DNA from 2 places in the Janibacter alkaliphilus genome. Region 1 is predicted to be linked to the other one. Evidence: predicted binding sites of a transcription regulator. Region 1 holds the regulator's gene; the other holds the start of a gene.

Evidence for each region. The regulator LexA, encoded in region 1, represses DNA repair genes until DNA is damaged. The targets are predictions, from matches to a motif close to TCGAACANNTGTTCGA.
Region 2: the regulator LexA is predicted to act here: its motif matches at 2,637-2,652, upstream of BJY28_RS16125 (HNH endonuclease signature motif containing protein).

Annotation. Positions count from the first base shown of each region.
Region 1 covers NZ_JACBZX010000001.1:2,248,628-2,253,038, forward strand. The annotation lists gene BJY28_RS10835 (LysR family transcriptional regulator) at 1-728, opposite strand, end outside; gene BJY28_RS10840 (NAD-dependent protein deacetylase) at 786-1,655, shown strand; gene BJY28_RS10845 (glutaredoxin family protein) at 1,715-2,146, opposite strand; gene lexA (transcriptional repressor LexA) at 2,213-2,950, opposite strand; gene BJY28_RS10855 (M24 family metallopeptidase) at 3,139-4,347, shown strand.
Region 2 covers NZ_JACBZX010000001.1:1,112,394-1,116,804, reverse strand. The annotation lists gene BJY28_RS05355 (hypothetical protein) at 3-338, opposite strand; gene BJY28_RS05350 (DUF6177 family protein) at 496-1,863, shown strand; gene BJY28_RS05345 (DinB family protein) at 1,957-2,487, opposite strand; gene BJY28_RS16125 (HNH endonuclease signature motif containing protein) at 2,656-4,200, shown strand; gene BJY28_RS05335 (MarR family winged helix-turn-helix transcriptional regulator) at 4,390-4,411, opposite strand, start outside.

The DNA of each region.
Region 1 (4,411 bases):
CCGAGGCCGGCGGCGACGAAACCCTGCACCGCCACGTAGTCCTCGGTCTCGAAGGCGACCCGCGGCGCGAAGCCGGCGTCGTGGGCGAGCTGCAGCAGGTGGCCGCGGCAGCGCGGGCAGCCGGCGATCCAGTCCTCGTCGGTGAGGTCGGTCATCGAGACCACCTCCTGCTCGGCGAGCGGGTGGTCCACCGGCAGCGCCACCTGCACCTGCTCGTGCAGCAGCGGCCGCACCTCCAGCCCCTCGAGGTCTCCGGAGCGCTCCAGCGCGCCGCCCTCGTAGGAGAAGGCCACCGCCAGGTCGCACTCGCCGGCCCGCAGCGCCGCCAGCGACTCCGGGGGCTCGGCCTCGGTGAAGGTGACGGCGACGTCCGGGTAGCGCTCGCGCACCTTCGCCAGCGCGCGCGGCACGAGGGTCACCGACGAGGAGGGGAAGGCCATCAGCCGCACCCGGCCCGAGCGCAGCCCGGCGATCGCGGCGACCTCCTCCTCGGCGGCGTCGAGGGCCTGCAGCACCGGCTCGGCATGCCGGGCGAGCACGGCGCCGGCCTCGGTGAGCCGCACGCTGCGGCCCACCTTCTCCACGAGCACGGTCCCGGTGCGCTGCTCCAACCGCTTGACCATCTGCGAGACCGCGGGCTGGGAGTAGCCGAGCGCCAGCGCGGCCGCGGTGAAGCTGCCCTCCTCGGCGATGGCCCGCATCACGCGCAGCCCTGCGGCGTCGATCATGCCCCTCACGATATCCCGACGGGTCACCCGGCCCCCGGCGGCGCATAATGGTGGGCGATGTCCGCACTGCCCTCGACCGCCGCCGACGCCGTGCCGGATGCTGCGCTCGCCGACCAGCTCGACGCCGCGGCGGCGGTGCTGGCCGAGCGCCCCGCGCTGGTGCTCACCGGGGCGGGGATGAGCACCGACTCCGGGATCCCGGACTACCGCGGCCCGGACGGAACCCGCCGGGTGACGCCGATGCACCTGTCCGAGTTCGTCGCCAGCAGCCAGGCGCGGCAGCGCTACTGGGCGCGCAGCTACGTCGGCTGGCAGCGCTTCTCCGCGGCCCGGCCCAACGACGGGCACCGTCAGGTCACCGCGCTGCAGCGGCTCGGCGCGATCGGCTCGCTGATCACCCAGAACGTCGACGGCCTGCACCAGGCCGCCGGCACCACCGACGTCATCGACCTGCACGGCCGCCTGTCCCGGGTGGTGTGCATGAGCTGCGGCGACCTCAGCGCCCGCACGGACCTGGACGCCCGGATGCGGGCGCTCAACCCCGGCTACGAGGTGGACAGCGACGAGATCCGGCCGGACGGCGACATCCGCCTCGACGAGGTCGACGTCGAGCGCTTCGTGCCGCCGACCTGCCTGGTCTGCGGGTCGGACATGCTGCGCCCGGACGTCGTCTTCTTCGGCGGGGCGGTCCCCAAGCCGCTGGTGCAGGAGTGCTTCGCGCTCACCGACGCCGCACCGGCGCTGCTCGTGCTCGGGTCCTCGCTGCAGGTGATGTCCGGGCTGCGCTTCGTCCGCCGCGCCGCGGCCCGGGGGATCCCGGTGGTGATCCTCACCCGGGGGCCGACCCGCGGGGACGAGCTGGCCACGCTGCGGATCGACACGGAGCTGGCGCCGGCCCTGGCCGGGCTCGTCGAGCGCCTCGGCTGAGCCTGGTTACGGCCGGCTGATCCGGGCCGAGATCTCACCGACCGCGCGGGTCGGACCGCTCAGCGGGCGGGAGCACCGACCGCCGCGCGGACGATCTCGGGGTCCGGGTTGGTGTGCACCTGCCCGTCGATGACCACGGTCGGCACGACCTCGTCGCCGTCGTTGACCGAGCGGACGTAGGCGGCCGCGTCCGCGTCCGCCCAGATGCTCACCCAGGTGGCCTGCGAGCGGTACTTCCCCAGCGCCCCGCGCAGACGCAGGCAGTAGACGCACCCGGGCCGCCAGTAGACGACCACCCGGTGCGCCGCCGGGTCCGCGGTCACCGCCGCGTGCTTCGGGCCGAGCATGCCGTTGAGCGGGGAGACCCACCAGGCGAGCGCCAGACCGGCCAGGGCGAGCATGATGAAGCCGGGCTGGCCGTCGGCCACCGACCGGCCCACCAGCAGGCCGGTGCCGACGAGGATCGCCACCGGCGGGAGCCAACGCGTCATGACGGACAGCCTGCCAGGTCGCTCGAAGTCACTCAGACAGCAGGCCGCGTCACTCGGACAGGCCGCTCAGACCCGCCGCAGCACCGCCGTGACCTTGCCGAGGATGGTGGCGTGGTCGCCGTCGATCGGGTCGAAGGCGGGGTTGTGCGGCAGCAACCAGACGTGGCCGTCGGTGCGCTTGAAGGTCTTGACCGTCGCCTCGTTGTCGAGCATGGCGGCGACGATGTCGCCGTTGTCCGCCTGCGGCTGCTGGCGCACGACCACCCAGTCGCCGTCGCAGATCGCGGCGTCGACCATCGAGTCACCGACGACCTTGAGCAGGAAGAGCGAGCCCTCGCCGACGATCTGCTTCGGCAGCGGGAAGACGTCCTCGACGCTCTCCTCGGCCATGATCGGCACGCCGGCGGCGATCTGGCCGAGCACCGGCACGTAGCTGGCGTCCGGCCGGGCGTCGCCCTGGCCGGTCGGGTCGTGGTCATCGTCGTCCAGCGCAGCGCCGCCCCGAGGGCCGGCGATGTCGGCGGGCGGGGGAGCCGGGGCGCCGGCGTCGGGGTCGATGACCTCGATCGCGCGCGGCCGGTTCGGGTCGCGGCGCAGGTACCCCTTGCGCTCCAGCGAGGCCAGCTGGTGGGCCACCGAGCTGGGGGAGGTCAGGCCAACCGCCGTGCCGATCTCGCGCAGGCTCGGCGGGTACCCCTTCGCCGCGACCGCGCTGCGGATCACCTCCAGCACGCGCCGCTGGCGCACGGTAAGACCGTCACCGGTGTCCCGCTCCGGGAGGCGGTGGATGTTGTCGTCGCTCATCTCGACCCTTTCGCTGGTGGCTGCGCTCAAGCCTAGGCACCTCGAACACACATATCAAACATCTGTTCGAGCGTGTCGGGGCGTCTGACGCGGTCTCCGGGCCCCCGTGGCACGACGGTGCAGCGCTGGCAGACTCGGGCCCGACGCCGCCGACGCCCGGCGGCCCGGACCGTCCGAGGAGGCCGCCGATGAGCGCCACGCCCGAGACCACGCCCGAGTCCGACACCGGGATCCCGCGCAGCGAGTACGACCAGCGGCTGGCCCGGGTGCGGGCCAGGATGGCCGACCAGGGGCTGTCCGCGCTGCTGGTCACCGATCCGGCGAACCTCTACTACCTCACCGGCTACGACGCCTGGTCCTTCTACACCCCGCAGGTGCTCGTCGTCCCGGCCGAGGACGACATCGTCCTCTACGCGCGGCACATCGACGCCCAGGGCGCCCACCGCACCGCCTGGCTGCCGCTGGAGCAGATCGTCGGCTACCCGGAGAACCACATCCACCGGCCGCACTTCCACCCCTTCGACTGGGTCGCCTTCGACATGCGCCGGCGCGGCCTCGTCGGGCGGATCCACGGCGTGGTCGGGCTGGAGATGGACTCCCACTTCTTCTCGCCCAAGGCCTACCGGGCGCTGGTCGCGGCCATCCCGGAGTGGCGCTTCGTCGACTGCTTCGAGCTGGTGAACTGGGTGCGCGCGGTCAAGTCCGACCGGGAGATCCAGCTGATGCGCACCGCCGCCCGGGTGACGACGAAGGCGATGGAGGCCGCCCTGGGGAGCATCGGGGAGGGCGTCCCGCAGAACGTCGTGGCGGGCGAGATCATGCGTGCCCAGGCCCTCGGCGACGGCGACGCCTGGGGCGACTACCCCTCGATCGTGCCGCTGCTGCCGACCGGCGAGGCGGCCGACACCCCGCACCTGACCTGGACCGACCGCCGCTTCCGGGCCGGCGACGGTGTGCTGCTGGAGCTGGCCGGGGCGCACCGTCGCTACCACGTGCCGCTCACCCGGACCGTCGTGCTCGGCGAGCCCGCCCCTGAGGTGGTGGCGCTGGAGCAGGCCGTCGCCGACGGGCTGCAGCGGCTGCTGGACACCGCCCGCGCCGGGGTGCCGGCCTCGCGGCTGGCCGAGGCGTGGACCTTCGCCCTGGCCGAGCACGGCCTGACCAAGCCCTCGCGGCTGGGCTACTCCATCGGCATCGGCTACCCGCCGGACTGGGGGGAGCGGACGATGAGCATCCGCAGCGAGGAGTCCACGGTGCTCGAGCCGAACATGACCTTCCACGTCATCTGCAGCATGTGGATCTCCGGCGCTGGCTACGGCGTCTCTGAGTCGGTGCGGATCACCGAGACCGGCGTGGAGACCTTCACCAGCCTGCCGCGGGGGCTCATCCGGGTCTGAGGGCTCATCCTGCGGTCGCAGCTGCCCTGCGTCTGCGCAGGTCAGAGGGCTGTCGGTGGTCGAT
Region 2 (4,411 bases), 1.1 Mb from region 1:
CGTCAGGCCTGGCCGCTGAAACGGGCCCGGTCGAAGCTGGACTTGCCCTCGGACTGCGAGGCGTTCTGCCCGGCCTCCTCGTCACCGGTGTGGAAGGCGAGGTCCATCTCGCCCTGGCCCTCGAGGATCTTGGCTAGCGAGCTGTTGAGCTCGGCGGCGACCTCGTCGGTGCGCTGCTTGAAGCTGTCGAAGGCGACCCGGCCCCGACCGTTGAACTTGCCCTCCAGCGGCTCCACCGCCCGGACCAGCTCCTTGACCAACGACCCGAGGTCGTCGTGCGAGCCCTGCGTCCCCTTGGAGAGGGTGCCCAGCGTGGTGCTGCCCATGTCGAACTTCATGCCACTCACTTTCCCCTGCTCGTGGGTGCCGGCCCCTCCGGCTACCCGTGCGTCACCATGCAAACCCAGGACCTGGGTGCTCGCAACCGGAACGGCCTCGGAAGTGGTTGCGGTCGAAGGCAACCGGCGCGCGATCGTCGTGCCACGATGACTCGGCATGAGCTACGACCTGGTCGTCACCACCGCCCGTGACATCGATCCGACCAGCCTCGCCATCGCCGTCGACGAGGCCGCCGGGCCGGGCGCCGGGCTGCGGATCGGCGGGGACGACGGGCACGGTCTCGTCGTCGTCGCCGACGCCCACGACCGACCGGTGCTGTGGGTCGGTCCGCCCCGGCCCGTCCACGACCCCGTCGGCGCCGCCCGCCGTCTCGGGATGCGGACGACCAGCGCCGCCGAGACGCGGTGGACCGAGATCTCCACCCTCACCACCGCCGGCCTGCAGCTGGCCCGTCTGGTGGCGGCGAGGGTCGCCGAGCAGGCGGCCGGGCAGGTGCACGACCTGGGCAACCCGCCGGACGAGACCGGCGAAGGGGGACCGCCCCCTGACCACGGTCTCCCCTTCGACGCGGTCGGGAGCGAGGAGGCGGTGCTCGTGCAGCGCCGGCCCGTGCTCTGGCTCAGCCCGTGGCTGCTGCACGCCGTGCGGCGCATCGGCGGCGACCAGCCGCGGCTGGTGCTGCTCACCCCGCCGAGCACCCGGCTCACCCCCGTGCTGGAGCGCTTCGTCGCCAGCGGCGCGGTGCGCTGGGTGGTCGACGACGGCGCCGCCGCCCGGGACGCCGTCACCGGGCAGCCGGTGACGTGGGACGGGGAGCGCTTCGCGGTGGGTGCCGGCGAGGCGGTCCCGGCGCCGGACGGGGAGACGACCCAGCTGGTGGTGGACGTCGAGACCCTGCACCCCTACCCCTCGCCGGCCATCGGGCAGCTCGCCGACCGGGTCGTCGAGATCCTTGGTCTGCCACCGCTCGCCGGGGCCGGGAGACTGGAGCCGGCAGACACCCCGTGGGAGCGCGACCTCATCACCGAGATGGGCCGGCACCTCTCGCCCGAAGGGGTCGACCTCGCCATCTCGGGCGACGGGTGCGACGGCTCGCTGAAGATCCAGCCCCAGCCCGGGGGTGTCACCGAGCGGGTGCACCTGACCGCCACGGTCCCGACCGAGCTGACCACCGACGCGGCGCAGAAAGGGCTGGGGCGTCGCCTGCTCGCGGCCGGCACCCAGCTCGGCTTCGTCGTCCGCCGCACCGGCGCAGCCGACCAGCTCGTCGACGAGGCCGCGATGCGCACCTCCCGGCTCGGGGTGCTCGTGGCGCGGCGCGACCGCTTCCCCGGGGTGCCGACCGCCGAGCTGGACAGCCGCAGCGGCGGGCGGCTCGTCGAGGCGGAGCAGGGCTGGGTGCTGCCCTTCGAGACGGTGGACGCGGCGGGTCTGGGGGAGCAGGCGCGGGCGTGGGGCGCGAGCGTCGATCTCGTCGTCACGCACGACACGCAGGTGGACCGCCCGGAGGAGGTGGCGCGGTGAGGCGTGCTGCGGTGAGTCGACTGCCCTAGGCGAAGGGGTGAGGTTGCCGCGGTGAGGTGTGCCGCGCGGCCCGAGAACCGAGCCGTCTGACCCTCAGTAGCCGGTGCGCCCGTCGATCGCACCGCGGAGCATGTCCATGTGCCCGAGGTGCCGCGCGTACTCCTCGATCAGGTGGCTGAGGATCCAGCGCAGCGAGACGGGCTCGCCGTGCCGCAGCCCCTGGCCGCTGGTGCCGAGGTCGGGCACCGCCGCGACGTGCCGACGGGAGCGCTCGACCTCGACGTCGAAGGTGCGCAGATCCCCTTCGGCGCCCTCGGCCGTCGCCGCGTCGAAGCATGCCTCCGGCGCATCCCGGGTCGAGTAGAGGTCCGGCGTCTCCTGCCCCAGCAGGATGTCGGTGCACCAGTAGCGCTCGACCTCGGCGAGGTGGCGGACCACGCCGAGCAGGCTGAGGCTCGACCCGGGAACCGCCGCCCGGCACAGCTCCTCGCCGGTCAGCCCGGCGACCTTGAGCGGCACCGTCGCCCGGTAGAGCTCGAGCCAGTCGAGGAGGGTCGCCCGTTCGTCCAGTGTCATGTCGAGGTCGGGACGCGTGTCCTCGACCTCCGGTGCCCGCCACGTCATGGCGGCACCCTGGCACACCGTGGCGAGAGCGGCCACGGACTTCTCTGGGGCCGACCGCTGTGTCCAGGCCGGGAGCCGCGTGTCCACAGGGGGCGGGGTCGGCGGCTGCCGGACCACAGCGCCAGCGAGGCCAGCTGGGCTATCGGTGGCCGAACATATGATCGATTCATGTCGATGTCGGCGATGCGTCCGGACGGGGAGCTCCCCGGTTCGGTCGGGGTGCTCGTGGACGAGGTGTGCGCCTCGAACGAGGCGGCGTGGCGGCTGGGTGACGCGGCGGTGGGGGACGCGCTGGCGGAGATCGGACGGTTGCGGCAGCGGCTGGCGGTGGCCGAGGTGGCGTTGGCGCGTGAAGGGGTGGTGCGGGGGCTGCCGAGGGAGGCGGGGTGGAGCGAGCACGACTGGGTGTGCCGGCACGAAGGGCGGTCCGCCCCGGATCCGGAGGTGCGGCATGTGGGGCAGGTGCTGGCGGTGGCGCGGGCGGGGCTGTCGGGGAGCCTGGTGCCGCAGGACATGACCCGACTGGCTGGCGAGGACGGCAGCGGTGGTGGCGGGCCGGCGGGTGTGGGAGACCCGGCGGGGGTGGGGGATGTGCTGGGGGCGTTCTCGGTGGGGGAGCTGTCGTTGGCGTCGGCGGCGCGGTTGGTGCGGTTCGTGGACGAGGTGGCGCCGGTCGCGGACCCGGGGCTGCTGGCCGAGGATCTGGGGCACGTGCTGGCGGCGGCGCGGGATCGCACAGTCCCGGCGGGACCGTGCGACCCGGCTTGGGCGGCTGCCCCCGGCAGCGGTGACGGCCCTGGCGGAGGCCTCGACCCGGACGAGCCGGGTGATGACAGCACGTCCGGCAGCGTCCCGGAGCCGGGGGACGAGACGCACGGCGAGGAGAGGCACGAAGGCGAGGACGGACGGTGCCAGGGGCCGGTCGACAGCGAGCGGCGCATGGTGCGGCGGGCGGGGTTGACCGAGCGGCAGCTGGGGATCGTGCTGGCGCGCACGCGGCGGTTGCTGCGTCCGGCGCGGGATCTGGAGGCGGAGGATCAGCGGTGCCGCGCGGCGCGTCGGCTGCACCGCAGCCCCGCGAGCGGGTCAGGCCTGGTGACCTACCGGGTGACGTTGGACGCCGAGGGGGCCGCGGTCCTGGACAGCGCGCTGGCGGCGCTGTCCGGGCCGGTCCCGGCGGAGGACGGTGCCCCGGATCCGCGGTCGGCGGCGTGGCGCCGCGCGGACGCCCTCCTCGACCTGGTCGGTCGGGCCGTCGCCAGCCCCGTGGGTGCGCAGCCGACCACGAGCAAGGCGCAGGTGATGGTGACGATCCCGCTGGCGACCCTGACCGGGGACAGCCCGCAGGGTGGGGCGGTGACCGGGACCGGGGAGGTCCTCTCGCCCGAGACCGCGCGCCGCCTGGCCTGTGACGCCGGGATCGTCCCGGCCGTCCTGGGCTCGCGGGGGGAGCTGCTCGACATGGGCCGGTCGGTGCGGCTCTTCACCGCCGGGCAGCGCAGGGCCCTGGTCCACCGCGACGGCGGGTGCAGCTACCCGGGGTGCACCATCCCGGCGACCTGGTGCGAGGCGCACCACGTGACCTGGTGGAGCCGCGGCGGGCGCAGCGACCTGGCCAACGCCGCCCTGCTCTGCTCGCGCCACCACACCCACGTCCATGCCCGCGACCTGAGCGCGACCATCACCGCTACCGGCGTCACCTGGCACACCTGACCACCCCGCCCCGCAGCCCGCCCACCACCGGCGGGCGCAGAAGCATGTCCCCCACCACGACAGGCATCTGGCTCGGACGACCAGCACCTCGCGCGCCCGCATCGCGCATCCGAAGGCCATCGGTGAGCTGGAGGCTACGGCGAGCCGGGCTCGGTGCCTGTGATGCCTGCTCCGCACCACGCGCCCGCGTCAGAGCGCGCGGCGCATCGCC